Regions from separate parts of the Micromonospora citrea genome, predicted to be linked through region 1. Evidence: predicted binding sites of a transcription regulator. Region 1 holds the regulator's gene; each other region holds the start of a gene.
The links. The regulator HrcA, encoded in region 1, represses chaperone genes, less so after heat shock. The targets are predictions, from matches to a motif close to GGTTNGCACNCTCNNNNNGAGNGTGCNAACC.
Positions count from the first base shown of each region.

Region 2: a site for HrcA is predicted at 2,649-2,679, ahead of groL (chaperonin GroEL). Genes of this name have one in related genera too.
Region 3: a site for HrcA is predicted at 1,707-1,737, ahead of groES (co-chaperone GroES). Genes of this name have one in related genera too.

Region 1 is NZ_FMHZ01000002.1:4,997,819-5,002,570, reverse strand. Features, by position in the region: gene GA0070606_RS22965 (SDR family oxidoreductase) at 1-62, shown strand, start outside; gene GA0070606_RS22960 (16S rRNA (uracil(1498)-N(3))-methyltransferase) at 94-828, opposite strand; gene dnaJ (molecular chaperone DnaJ) at 879-2,024, opposite strand; gene hrcA (heat-inducible transcriptional repressor HrcA) at 2,098-3,120, opposite strand; gene GA0070606_RS33765 (DUF4870 domain-containing protein) at 3,365-4,027, shown strand; gene hemW (radical SAM family heme chaperone HemW) at 4,079-4,752, opposite strand, start outside.
Region 2 is NZ_FMHZ01000002.1:4,041,584-4,046,335, reverse strand. Features, by position in the region: gene GA0070606_RS18550 (GNAT family N-acetyltransferase) at 1-481, shown strand, start outside; gene GA0070606_RS18545 (hypothetical protein) at 574-771, shown strand; gene groL (chaperonin GroEL) at 830-2,452, opposite strand; gene GA0070606_RS18535 (hypothetical protein) at 2,727-4,076, opposite strand; gene GA0070606_RS18530 (cold-shock protein) at 4,279-4,482, opposite strand; gene GA0070606_RS18525 (GNAT family N-acetyltransferase) at 4,692-4,752, shown strand, end outside.
Region 3 is NZ_FMHZ01000002.1:4,373,890-4,378,641, forward strand. Features, by position in the region: gene ybaK (Cys-tRNA(Pro) deacylase) at 1-130, opposite strand, end outside; gene GA0070606_RS20150 (THUMP-like domain-containing protein) at 398-1,621, opposite strand; gene groES (co-chaperone GroES) at 1,871-2,185, shown strand; gene groL (chaperonin GroEL) at 2,256-3,902, shown strand; gene GA0070606_RS20165 (WhiB family transcriptional regulator) at 4,192-4,575, opposite strand.

The sequences.
Region 1 (4,752 bases):
GGGCGGAGTGGGCCTCCGGCACGATCGTCGACCTCAACGGCGCGTCCTACCTGCGCACCTGACCGTCCGTCGCGCCCGGGTGCGCGGGCCGGGTCACCAGCGGGCGAGGCGGGTGGCGAGCACCGAGAGGGCGGCCACGCCGGCCGTCGAGGTGCGCAGCACCGAGGAACCCAGGCGTACGGCGCGGGCGCCGGCCCCGGTGAAGGCGTCCAGCTCGGCGTCGGCGATGCCGCCCTCCGGGCCGACGACCAGCACGATCTCGCCGGTGGCGGGCAGCTCGGCCGTGGTCAGCCGCTCCTGCGCCTCCTCGTGCAGCACGAACGCCGCGGCGGCCCCGGCGATCCGGCGCGCGACCCGGGCGGTCGACTCGTCCGGGGTGCCCGCCACCACGGGCAGCCAGGCGCGCCGGGCCTGCTTGGCCGCCTCCCGGGCGGTCGCCGCCCACTTCTCCCGCGCCCGTACGCCCCGCTCGCCGCGCCACTGGGTGACCGAGCGGGCCGCCGCCCAGGGCACGATCTCGTCCACCCCGACCTCGGTCATCGCCTGCACGGCCAGCTCGCCCCGGTCGCCCTTGGCGATGCCCTGCACCACCACGAGGCGTGGGACGGACGCGTCGGCGTACCCCCGGGAGGTGATCTCCAGGTCGAGCGTGCCCCGGCCGACGGCGGTGACCACGGCGGCGGCCGTGCCACCGCGCCCGTCGGCGAGCAGCAGCTCCTCGCCGACGCGCAGGCGTTGCACGGTGGCGGCGTGGTGCCCCTCGGGGCCGTCGAGGGTCAGCCGGTCGGCGGTGGGCAGCGACTCGACCAGGAACAGCGGTGCGGACACGATCAACAGGCTAGCCGTCCCCGGCTGCTCCGGGGACGGCGAGCCGTCGGTCAGGCGTGACCGTTGAACGCGTCGCGCATCCGGGAGAAGAAGCCGCCCTGCTTGGTCAGCTCGGCGACCTCCTCGCCCCGGGTCTTGGCGAAGTCGCGCAGCATCCGTTCCTGGTCGGCGTCGAGCTTGGTCGGGGTGCGCACGTCGAGGTGGACGTAGAGGTCGCCCCGGCCGGTGCCGCGCAGGTGCGGCACGCCCCGGGCGCGCAGCCGCAGCGTGCTGCCCGGCTGGGTGCCGGCCTTGACGTCGACGGTCTCCTCGCTGTCGAGCGTCTTGATGGTCAGCCGCGTGCCCAGCGCCGCCGCCGTCATCGGCACGGTGACCCGGCAGTGCAGGTCGTCGCCCTTGCGGGAGTAGACGTCGTGCGGCCGCTCGTGGATCTCCACGTACAGGTCGCCGGCCGTGCCGCCGCCCGGGCCGACCTCGCCCTGCTGGGCGAGTCGGATGCGCATGCCGTCCTCGACGCCGGCCGGGATCTTGACGGTCAGCGAACGCCGGGTGCGGACGCGGCCGTCGCCGGCGCAGGTCGGGCAGGGATGCGGGATGGTGGTGCCGTAGCCCTGGCAGACCGTGCACGGCCGGGCGGAGACCACCTGGCCGAGGAAGGTGCGCTGCACGGACTGCACCTCGCCCCGGCCGCCGCACGCCTCGCAGGTGGCGAGGTGGGTGCCGGCGGCGGTACCGGCGCCGGAGCAGGTGGTGCAGAGCACGGCGGTGTCGACCGTGATCGGCGCCTCGACGCCGAACGCGGTCTCGTGCAGGTCCAGCTCCAGCCGCAGGATCGCGTCGGCGCCCGGCCGGGTCCGGGGTCGGGGACCCCGCGAACCGCCGGCCGCACCGCCGAAGAAGGCGTCCATGATGTCCTGGAAGCCGACGAACGGGCCGGCGCCGCCGGGACCGCCCGGGCCGCCCGCGCCCCCGCCGCCCGGGGCGAGCGGGTCGCCGCCCAGGTCGACGATCTGCCGTTTCCGGTCGTCCGAGAGGACCTCGTACGCGGCGTTGATGTCCTTGAACTTCTCCTGGGCCTCCGGGTCCGGATTGACGTCCGGGTGGAACTGCCGCGCCAGCTTGCGGTAGGCGCGCTTGATCTCGTCGTCGGAGGCTTCCCGGCCAACCCCGAGAATGCCGTAGTAGTCCCTGGCCACTGCGTTCCGTGTCCTCATGTTCGTCTCGCGTTGCGCCGGTCGTCGGCCGGAGCCGGCCGTCGGCCCTGACTGGTCAGTTCTGGGCCAGCAGCTCGCCCACGTAGCGTGCCACGGCCCGCACCGTGGCGATGGTGCCGGGGTAGTCCATCCGGGTCGGCCCGAGCACGCCGAGGCCGCCGACGCTGGTCGAGCCCGGGCCGTAGCCGGTGCTGACCACCGAGGCGGCGCGCAGGTTGTCGATCTCGTTCTCGTCGCCGATCAGCACCCGCGTCGTGCTCGGCTCCGCCTCGCCGATCAGCTTGAGCATCACGACCTCCTCCTCCAGCGCCTCCAGGATGGGGCGCAGCGAGCCCTGGAAGTCGAGCAGGCCGCCGCGGGTGAGGTTGGCGGTGCCGGCCAGCGCGATCCGCTCCTCGTGCCGCTCGATCAGCGTCTCCAGCAGCACCGTGGAGAGGGTGGTCATGGCGGGCCGCAGGTGCGGCACCGACTCGTCGACCAGCGCCTGCACCAGCGGCGGGGTCTCCGACATCCGGGTGCCGACCAGCTTCTCGTTGACCAGCCGGCGCAGGTCCGTGACGTCCTCGGCGGGGATCGGCGCGGGCAGCTCGACCAGCCGCTGCTCGACCCGCCCGGTGTCGGCGATCATGACCAGCATGAGCCGCGTCGTGGAGATCGGCACCAGCTCCAGGTGGCGCACCGAGGAGCGGGCCAGCGACGGGTACTGCACGACGGCGACCTGCCGGGTGAGCTGCGCCAGCAGCCGGACGGTGCGGTGCACCACGTCGTCGAGGTCGACGGCGCCGACCAGGAAGCGCTCGATCGCCCGGCGCTCGGCCGGGCTGAGCGGCTTGACCCGGGACAGCCGGTCCACGAAGAGCCGGTAGCCGCGGTCGGTGGGCACCCGGCCGGCGCTGGTGTGCGGCTGGCGGATGTAGCCCTCCTCCTCCAGCACGGCCATGTCGTTGCGGACGGTCGCCGGGGAGACCCCGAGTTGGTGCCGCTCGACCAGCGCCTTGCTGCCGACGGGCTCCTGCGTGGCGACGTAGTCCTCGACGATCGCGCGCAGCACGGCGAGTTTGCGCTCGTCGAGACCCATCCTCCCCACCTCCCTGTCGCACGTCGGGCCCGGCACCCGAGGGGCCGGGCGGGCCGCTGGCACTCGTCCGTAGCGAGTGCCAGTCTACGTCGGCGCGCCCGGCCACGCGATGATCGACCTTGGACCGGTCGTCCGAGGCGTGCCGGGGGACGGCCGGGGCGACGGCCGCCAGGGCCGATCATCCCGACAACCCGGCCGGTGTCGCTCTGGTGCGGCCTTGCCGGCTGCACCTACCGTGACGTCCATGACTGAACCACCTCGCCCTCCCGGAGCGGGGGACCCCGGCGACCGGCCGGACCTGGCCGCTCCGTCGGGGGTTCCCGGCCCGCCCGGCGCCGACGAACCCACCGCACCACTGTCCGGGGCACCGAGCCCGGGCGGCCATCCCCCGCCCGGTGGCCATCCGCCGCCCGTCGGTGACCAACCGCCGTCGGGTGGCTACCCGCCGCCGGGTGGCTATCCCCCGCCGGGCGGCTATCCCCCGCCAGGCGGCTATCCCCCGCCAGGCGGCTATCCCCCGCCGGGCGGTGGCTACGGCGCGCCCACCGCCGGCTACGCCAGCAACGACGACAAGAACTGGGCCCTGATCGCCCACTTCGGCGGCGCGCTCGGGGTGATCGTCGGCGGCGGCCTCCTCGGCTGGGTGGCGCCGCTCATCGCGCTGATGACCCGGGGTCAGCAGTCGCCGACCGCCCGGGCGCACGCCGTCGCGGCGCTGAACTTCCAGATCACCTGGGCGATCGCGAGCGTGCTGAGCTGGGTGCTCACCCTGATCACCTGCGGGATCCTGTTCTTCGTCCCGATGCTCGTCTGGCTCGTGCCGCTGATCTTCGGGATCATCGGCGGGGTCAAGGCCAACGAGGGCGTCCTCTACCGCTACCCGATGAGCTACAGCTTCACCAGGTGAGCCGGCGCCGGCCGCTCCCCCGGCCGGCCCCGGCCACGTCCCACCGGCCGCTCAGGGCAGCAGGTCGCGGACCACCGCGTCGGCGAGCAGCCGCCCGCGCAGGGTCAGCACGGCGCGGCCCGCCGCGTACCCGGGGGCGGCCAGCAGGCCGTCGGCGAGCGCCCGCGCGGCCCCGGCCCGGCCCGCGTCGTCCAGCGCGGCCAGGGGCAGCCCCGAGGCGAGGCGCAGCCGGAGCATGACGTCCTCCATGTGCGCCTCGTCGGCGGTCAGCACCTCCCGGGCCAGGCCGGGCGACTCGCCGGCGGCCAGCCGCTTCGCGTACGTCGTGGGGTGCTTGACGTTCCACCAGCGCACACCGCCGACGTGGCTGTGCGCGCCCGGGCCGAGGCCCCACCAGTCGGCGCCGGTCCAGTAGAGCAGGTTGTGGCGGCACCGGGCCGCCTCGCCGCGAGCCCAGTTCGACACCTCGTACCAGGAGAGACCGGCCGCGCCGAGGGCGGCCTCCGCGGCGAGGTAGCGGTCCGCGGCGACGTCGTCGGAGGGGTACGGCAGCTCGCCGCGCCGCATCCGGGCGGCCAGCCGGGTGCCGTCCTCCACGATCAGGGCGTACGCGCTGACGTGGTCCACCCCGGCGGCGACGACCTGGTCGAGGGAGGCGGCGAAGTCGGCCTCGGTCTCCCCCGGCGTGCCGTAGATGAGGTCCAGGTTGACGTGGTCGAACCCCG
Region 2 (4,752 bases), 960 kb from region 1:
CTGGAACATGACCGCCGACCTGTCGTACGACGGAAGCCCCGCCCTGCGCGCGACGGCCCCCGCGGAGGAGCGGCTGGCCGCGCGGGGCGTGACGGTACGGCGGGCGGAGCCGGCCGACCTGCCGGCGTTGACGCAGTTCGCCCGCGCCACCTTCGGCGGCGCCTGGGACGCCGAACTGGCCGGCTCGGTGGGCCGGGAGGGGGCGGGCTGCCACCTGGCCGAACGCGACGGCGAGGTGCTGGGCTTCGCCGCGTACGGGTCGTCGCGGCCGAGCTGGTTCGGCCCGATGGGCACCGCCCCGGCGGCGGAGGGCTCGGGGATCGGCGGCGTGCTGCTGCGCCGCTGCCTGCGCGACCAGCGGGCGGCGGGCGTGACGGCGGCGCAGATCGGCTGGGTCGGGCCGGTGCCGTTCTACTCGGGCAGCGTCGGTGCCCGGATCGAACGGGTCTTCTTCCTGTACCGCAGGACGCTCGCAGGGTGACACGGAAGGGCGAAGGGGATATGGACGTCGATAACCCCATTCGCCCCCGTCGCTGATCGACGCCCCCTACCGTTTCGGTAGAGGAGGCAGCCATGACCACGGACGACGAACGCCCCGGCCCGTTGCCGTTCGACCGGCTCGACTACGGCGACGCCGAGCAGGAGGCCGAGATGACCGGCGCCGACGAGCCCGCCGACGAGCCGGTGGCCCTGGTCGACGAGCCGGTCCAGATCCCGCAGCCGTACGGCCGGGCGCAGAAGAGGCGCAACCAACGGCCGCTGCCGACCTGACGCGGAAAGGGGCGGACCGCTGACGCGGCCCGCCCCTTTCGGCGTGGTGGAACCGGACTCAGAAGTCCATGTCCCCGCCACCCGGACCAGCCGGGGCGGCCGGGGTCTTCTCCGGCTTGTCCGCCACGACGGCCTCGGTGGTGAGGAAGAGCGCCGCGATCGACGAGGCGTTCTGCAGCGCCGAGCGGGTCACCTTGGCCGGGTCGATGATGCCCGCGGCCAGCAGGTCGACGTACTCGCCGTTGGCGGCGTTGAGGCCGTGACCCGGGTCGAGGTTGCGGACGTGCTCGACGACCACGCCACCCTCGAGGCCGGCGTTGACGGCGATCTGCCGCAGCGGGGCGTCCAGCGCGATCTTGACGATCTGCGCGCCGGTCGCCTCGTCGCCGGTCAGGTCCAGCTTGTCGAAGGCGGTCTTGCCGGCCTGCACCAGCGCGACGCCACCACCCGGGACGATGCCCTCCTCGACGGCGGCCTTCGCGTTGCGGACGGCGTCCTCGATGCGGTGCTTGCGCTCCTTCAGCTCGACCTCGGTGGCCGCGCCGACCTTGATCACCGCGACGCCGCCGGCCAGCTTGGCCAGCCGCTCCTGCAGCTTCTCGCGGTCGTAGTCGGAGTCGCTCTTGTCGATCTCGGCCCGGATCTGGTTGACCCGGCCCTGGATCTGCTCGGCGTCACCGGCGCCGTCGACGATGGTGGTCTCGTCCTTGGTCACCACGACCTTGCGGGCGCGGCCCAGCATGTCGAGGCCGACGGCGTCCAGCTTGAGGCCGACCTCCTCGCTGATGACCTGGCCACCGGTGAGGATGGCGATGTCGGCCAGCATGGCCTTGCGGCGGTCACCGAAGCCCGGCGCCTTGACGGCGACCGACTTGAAGGTGCCCCGGACCTTGTTGACGACCAGGGTGGCCAGGGCCTCGCCCTCGATGTCCTCGGCGATGATCAGCAGCGGCTTGCCCGACTGCATGACCTTCTCCAGGATCGGGAGCAGGTCCTTGACCGACGAGATCTTGCTGTTGACGATCAGGAGGTAGGGGTCGTCGAAGACGGCCTCCATGCGCTCCGGGTCGGTCATGAAGTAGGCCGAGATGTAGCCCTTGTCGAAGCGCATACCCTCGGTGAGCTCCAGCTCCAGCCCGAAGGTGTTGCTCTCCTCGACGGTGATGACGCCTTCCTTGCCGACCTTGTCCATCGCCTCGGCGATGATCTCGCCGACGGTGCTGTCACCGGCGGAGATGGAGGCGGTGGAGGCGATCTGCTCCTTGGTCTCGACGTCCTTGGCGAGCTTGGACAGCTCCTCCGAGACGCTGGCCACGGCAGCCTCGATGCCCCGCTTCAGGGCCATCGGGTTGGCGCCGGCGGCCACGTTGCGCAGACCCTCGCGGACGAGGGCCTGGGCCAGGACGGTCGCCGTCGTCGTGCCGTCACCGGCCACGTCGTCGGTCTTCTTGGCGACCTCCTTGACCAGCTCGGCGCCGATCTTCTCGTAGGGGTCCTCGAGCTCGATCTCCTTGGCGATGCTCACACCATCGTTGGTGATGGTGGGGGCACCCCACTTCTTCTCCAGCACGACGTTGCGGCCCTTGGGGCCGAGGGTCACCTTCACGGCGTCGGCGAGCTGGTTCATGCCCCGCTCGAGGCCGCGGCGCGCCTCTTCGTCGAACGCGATCATCTTGGCCATACGGCGTTGTCCTCCTGGACACTCACGGGCCACCCGGAGTGTGTGTCCCGGATGGGCCGCCTGGTGTACGCACCTTGGGACGTCGCCACCTGGCGACGGCGACGTCTCCTCGGCCGGGCCGGATAGCCCGCGACGACCGGCCATGTGCCGCACCGGCGTGTGGACGCCCGTGCGGCCGTGGCCCTACCGCCCCGACCATTGGCACTCACGGTATGCGAGTGCCAATGACTTGTTTAGCACTCTCCCCTGCCGAGTGCAAGCACGCCCGCCCCCGTCAGCCGAGTTCACCGGCCAGCCGCGCGCTGTCCACCGGGCCCTCCTGGACGCGCTGCTCCGCGTACGTGACGACGAGCCCGACGAGTTGGGCGAGGTGCGCCGGCAGGGCCAGCACGCCGCCGACCAGCGTCACCGCGAGCACGCCCACCGCCGTGCCCGCCGACTCCAGCGGGGTGGTGCCGAACGGCAGCGACCCGACGCCCTCGACCATGCCGGCCGCCCCGCTGCCGACGATCACGGCCGCCGCGACGAGCGCCACCCGGCCGAGCAGCATCCCCAGCCGGTCGTGGAACATCCGGTACGAGCGGCCGATCGGGTGCTGCCGCTCGAAGAGGTAGACCGGGCCGGCCATGCTCAGCGCGAACGCGAAGTAGATGCCGGGGATGACGCAGAAACAGATCCCGAGCCCGATGATCAGGCTCATCACCAGGGTCCAGCCCCAGAGGCCGAGCGCCCGGCGCGCCCCGTACGCCAGGGCGGCGCCCAGGCTCACCGGCTCACCGGCCGCCTGCCGGGTGACCACCCAGGTGCCGGCCGCCCAGCCGAGGCTCTGCACCAGGCCGAAGACGAGGGCGCTGCCGAGCACCACGGCGAGCAGGAGGCCCGTGTCGGCCAGGAAGGTGTCGGGCAGCGCGGTGGGGTCGTCGGCCGTCGACTCCTCCCACTTCGCGGTCGGGTCGAGGACCAGCGTGACCACCGAGACCACCACCGCCGGCAGCACCTGGGTGAGCAGCAGGATGGGCAGCAGCAGCCGCCAGCCCCGGCGCACCGCGCCGACGCACCGGTCGAACCAGCCGCTCACGCCGCCCCCGGGCGGGGTCACCAGCGGGTCGGCCGGGTCGATGCCCGGCGGGTACCACCCGTGGCCCGGCTGCTGCCCGGGATAGGCGAACTGAGCCCCGGGATACACGACCGGCGCGCCCGGATACCACGGCTGCCCGCCGTAGGGGCCGGCGCCAGCCGGAAATCCGCCGGTGGGCGGGAGGACCCAGCCCTGCGGCTGCTGCGCGCCCGCCGCGTCCCCCGTGGGCGTCGAGCCCGGCATCCCGGCCGCCGGGGACGCCGCACCGACCGACGGGGACGCGTCCCCGGCCGGCGCGGCGGCGGCGGGCGAGCCGTCGGACGGCGGCGACGTGGGCGCACCCGGCGCATCCCCGACTGCCGAGGGCGGCGTGGGCGCAACCTGCGCATCCCCGACTGTCGATGGCGGCGTGGGCGCGAACTGCGGCCCGTCGGTCGACGGCGGCGTGGGCGCGACCGGCGGCGGGGCGGTCGGATCGCCGGCCTGCCCCGCGGCGGGATCGGGGGCTCCCGGGGGCGGGGTGGCCTGGGGCGGCTGGTCGGACATGGACCCTCCTCAGCGACGGCTGGAACGGTCCACGATCTTTCCTGCCCGCGCGCCCCGGGCGCAGCCCGGCCCCGCGCGGACCGATCCGCCCGTCGCCGGGGAAGCCGTCGGCGTCGGGCAGCGGCCCGTCCGCGGCCGACGGCCTCTGGCGCGGCGGGACGGTCCGCCCCGCCCGGCAGGCCGGCCCGTGGCAGGCGGCGGGTCAGGCGATGACGCGTACGCGCTCGGCCTGGGGCCCCTTCTGGCCCTGGGCGATCTCGAACTCCACCCGCTGGCCGTCGTCCAGCGCCTTGTAGCCGTCCATCTCGATCGCGGAGAAGTGGACGAACACGTCCTGACCGCCGTCGACGGCGATGAAGCCGTAGCCCTTCTCGGCGTTGAACCACTTCACGGTGCCCTGTGCCACGGTGCACTTCCTCACTCTGCGCGGCGTTCCACGACCCCGGAGTACCGGCGGACCGGCACCGGAGGACCACCGAATCGGCGATCGCGAGGGCCGCTGAATCGGTGACCGAAATCGCACGCTACACGAGGCGTGACGGCGGCGCACGACCACAAATCGGGCATATTCCGATCCGACGACATCGGTGACCATCGTTGTGGTAGGCATGCGGCATGACGAGCAGGCCGGACGCGCCGGGCCGGGGGCCGGCAGACCTCCGGCGGGCCGGGGCCG
Region 3 (4,752 bases), 620 kb from region 1:
GCACCCCCAGCGCCGCCGCGACCAGCGCGCCATAGTTCGGCGCGTCGGGGGAGACGTCGTACGGATGGGTGGTGTGGGCGACCTTCCGCTTCGTCAGCAACGCGGTCGCCGGAGTGCCCTGTCCCGCCATGACCGTCACGCTAACCGGGTGCGGCACGGGTGGGCGAGCCGAAAACGCCCGCGCCCCGAGGTGTGGGACGGCCGGCGCGTCGGGGTGCGGGCAGGGCCGCACCGCCTCGTCGGACGGCAGCTCGGCCGGGGCGGGCCGCCGGCCCCGGAGCCTGCCGGGGCCCACCCGACGGGGCCGGCCGGCACCTGCCCGGCCGGCACCTGCCCGGCCGGCACCTGCCCGGTCGGGCCCATCCGACGGGCCGGCTGGCACCTGCCCGGCCGGGGCCTACCCGACGGGCCGGCAGACCAGCACCGTCGGCGCGCCGGCCACCCGGGTCAGCACCAGGCTGGCCGCCTCGTCGCCGGCCAGCCGCAGGTCGCGGCGGAGCTTCTCCGGCTCCAGCGCGGACCCGCGCTTGAGGATCTCCACCCGGCCGACCCGGCGGTCCCGCAGCAGCGCCCGCAGCCGCTTGAGCGAGAACGGCAGCACGTCGGTGACCTCCAGGCAGCGGGCGAACGGGGTCGCCGCCGGGGCGTCCCCGTAGAGGTAGGCGATGCTCGGGTCGGCCAGCGTCGCGTCGAGGGCGTCGGCCAGCTCCGCGACGAGGTGCGCGCGGACCACCGCCGGGTCCGGGTCGTACACGTAGCGGCGCGTCGGTCCGACGGCCGCCTCGGCGTCGCCCGAGCCGCTGAGCTGGAAGAAGGGAATCCCTGCCGCGCCGGAGGCGTCGGCAGGGCGCCCTGCCCCGCCGCGCAGCAGGGTGGCGCGGCGGGGGACCGCGGCGAGCCGGCCGCACCACAGCGCCGCCTCGACCAGGTCGCCGTCCGCGCTCACCCACTCCGCCTCGGCGCCCGCCGGGATGAGCGCGTGGTCGATCCCGGGTGCCACCTTGACCACCGTGTACGGCACCCGCTCGGCCAGCCCGACGACGAAGTCCCAGGGCGGGGAGTAGGCGTTCGGGTCGAAGATCCGCCGCCCGGTGCCGGCCCTCCGCCGCGCCGGGTCGCAGAACACGCCGTCGACCCGGTCCACGTCGAACGCCGTGGCGTCGCCGCACTCCACCGTGAACAGCTCGGCCAGCCCGGCCGCCTCGGCGTTGGCGGCGGCCATCGCGGCGGTCAGCGGGTCGGCCTCCACGCCGTACACCCGGATGCCGACGCGGGCGGCGGCGAGCGCGTCCGCGCCGAGGCCGCAGCCGAGGTCGGCCAGGGTGCGCACGCCGGCGTCGCGCAACCGGGCGGCCCGCCGGTCGGCCACCGGCCGGCGGGTGGCCTGCTCGAGCCCGGCCCGGGTCAGGAACATGCCCGCCGCCGCCGGCCCGAACTTGCCGACCGCCCGGCGGCGCAGCTCGGCCTGGGTGAGCGCGGCCGCGGCCAGCGCGGGCGGCAGTCCGGCCGAGCGGAGCGCGGCCGCCGCGGCCAGCGGATCGCCGCCGGCCACGCGCGCGGCGGCGTCGAGCGCGGCCGACCCCTCGGGCGTACGCAGGGCGGCGAGCTGGTCGAGGTCCACCCGGTCATTCTCGCCGCCCGGTCCGACGCGCCGACCGGCGGGCTGGCACTCTCCTTGACGGAGTGCTAGCCGAGGAATAACCTGCGATTAGCACTCTCACCCCGAGGGTGCCAGCTTCCGGGCCGTCTGGTCCGGGCGCTGAACGCCAGGCGGACCGGCACCCGCGACGACGGCCCCGCCCGGTGGCATGTGGCAGATTGACGCCGGTCGGCATGCCGTCCGGTAACGAAACCAGTACCCCAGGAGGGTATGCCCGTGACTACCGCGACCAAGGTTGCGATCAAGCCGCTCGAGGACCGGATCGTGGTCCAGGCGAACGAGGCTGAGACCACCACGGCGTCGGGCATCGTGATCCCCGACACCGCCAAGGAGAAGCCGCAGGAGGGCACCGTCCTCGCTGTCGGCCCGGGCCGGATCGACGACAAGGGTAACCGCGTGCCGGTCGACGTCAAGGTCGGCGACACCGTCCTCTACTCGAAGTACGGCGGCACCGAGGTCAAGTACGCCGGCGAGGAGTACCTGGTGCTCTCCGCCCGCGACGTCCTCGCGGTCATCGAGAAGTAAGCAACCGATCAGTGTCGCTGCCCCGGTCCGGCTCGCCGGGCCGGGGCAGCGTCGCTTCGAAGGGACATTCATGGCGAAGATCCTGAGCTTCTCGGACGACGCCCGGCACCTGCTCGAGCACGGTGTCAACGCCCTCGCGGACGCGGTCAAGGTGACCCTCGGCCCCCGCGGGCGCAACGTCGTCCTGGACAAGAAATTCGGTGCGCCCACGATCACCAACGACGGCGTGACCATCGCCAAGGAGATCGAGCTCACCAACCCGTACGAGAACCTCGGCGCGCAGCTGGTCAAGGAGGTGGCGACCAAGACCAACGACGTCGCCGGCGACGGGACCACCACCGCCACCGTGCTGGCCCAGGCGATGGTCCGTGAGGGCCTGCGCAACGTGGCCGCCGGCGCCAACCCGACCGGCCTCAAGCGGGGCATCGACGCGGCGGCCGCGAAGGTCTCCGAGGCGCTGCTCGGCCGCGCGGTCGAGGTCGCCGACAAGAAGTCGATCGCGCACGTCGCGACGATCTCCGCGCAGGACGCCACGATCGGCGAGCTGATCGCCGAGGCGATGGAGAAGGTCGGCCGCGACGGTGTCATCACCGTCGAGGAGGGCTCGGCCCTGCACACCGAGCTGGACGTCACCGAGGGTCTCCAGTTCGACAAGGGCTTCATCTCGCCGAACTTCGTCACCGACGTGGAGGGGCAGGAGTCGGTCCTGGAGGACCCGTACATCCTGATCACCACCCAGAAGATCTCGGCGATCGAGGAGCTGCTGCCGCTGCTGGAGAAGGTCCTCCAGAACAGCAAGCCGCTGCTGATCATCGCCGAGGACGTCGAGGGCCAGGCGCTGTCCACCCTGGTGGTCAACTCGATCCGCAAGACCCTCAAGGTCTGCGCGGTCAAGGCCCCCGGCTTCGGCGACCGCCGCAAGGCGATGCTGCAGGACATGGCGATCCTCACCGGCGCCGAGCTGGTCGCCCCGGAGCTGGGCTACAAGCTCGACCAGGTCGGCCTGGAGGTGCTCGGCACCGCCCGCCGCGTGGTGGTCGACAAGGAGAACACCACGGTCGTCGACGGTGGCGGCCAGGCGAGCGAGGTGGCCGACCGGGTCGCGCAGATCCGCAAGGAGATCGAGGCCTCGGACTCCGACTGGGACCGGGAGAAGCTCGCCGAGCGGCTGGCCAAGCTGTCCGGCGGCATCGCGGTCATCAAGGTCGGCGCCGCGACCGAGGTCGAGATGAAGGAGCGCAAGCACCGCATCGAGGACGCGATCGCCGCGACCAAGGCCGCGGTCGAGGAGGGCACCGTGCCCGGCGGCGGCGCCGCCCTGGCGCAGATCCTCCCGGCGCTCGACGACGACCTCGGCTTCACCGGTGACGAGAAGGTCGGCGTCTCGATCGTGCGCAAGGCGCTGGTCGAGCCGCTGCGCTGGATCGCCCAGAACGCCGGCCACGACGGCTACGTGGTGGTGCAGAAGGTCGTCGGCAAGGAGTGGGGCCACGGCCTCGACGCCGCCACCGGCGAGTACGTCGACCTGGCGAAGTCCGGCATCGTCGACCCGGTGAAGGTGACCCGCAACGCGGTCAGCAACGCCGCGTCGATCGCCGGCCTGCTGCTCACCACGGAGAGCCTCGTGGTGGAGAAGCCGGAGAAGGCCGAGCCGGCCGCGGCCGGCGGGCACGGTCACGGCCACGGTCACGGCCACCAGCACGGCCCGGGCTTCTGACCCTCGCCGTACGCGACACACAGGGCGCGCCGTCCTCGCGACGGCGCGCCCTGTGTGCCTTCCGAGGCCGGCGTCGGCCGGTCCGGCCGTCCGGCGCGGTGTGCGGCTCCGGGCCGAGGTGTGCCCGGCCCCTACCCGGGGCGACTGTCCAGGCCCGGTCTGCGCCGGGCCCGCCGGCGGTGGGACGCACGTCTTGGGCGTGATGTTGATCTTCGCCGCGTCTTGACCCGGACGCGCGGACGCCGCGCCCCGGGTGGGGCGCGGCGTCCGAGTACGTCGGTCCGCGAACTCAGGCGATCTTGCGCTGGGCGGGGACGGTCGACTTGTGCGGCCGGCCCAGGCGGGCCTCCAGCCGGGCGACGTCGACTCGGGTCTGCCGGCGGTCGGCCAGGTCCTCCCAGCCGAGGGCGAGCAGCCGAAGCCGCTCCGACTCGCTGAAGCCGCCCCACACGCCGTACGGCTCCCGGACGGAGAGCGCGTGTGCGGCGCACTCGGCCCGGACGGGGCAGGCGCGGCAGACCGCCTTGGCTGCGGACTCGCGGCGCAGTCGCGACGAGCCGCGCTCGCCGTCGGGGTGGAAGAACTGCGCGCTGTCCCGCCCCCGGCAGGCACCGAGCCGCTGCCAGTCCCACAGGTCGACGATGGGTCCGGGCAGTCTGCGTACGTTCGACATCAGCACCCCTCCTCCCGCGCGGCACCGCGCAGATCCTTGTGAATCGGCGTCCGGGCGGCGGTCCGCGCAGGCGCGCCGTTTCCGGCCTGGATGCTCCCTACCCGAGCTTTCCCCGGCTCACACTTCTTTGATCCAAAACTTCGGACAACTCGCGGCATATGCCCTACTTGTCGGAAA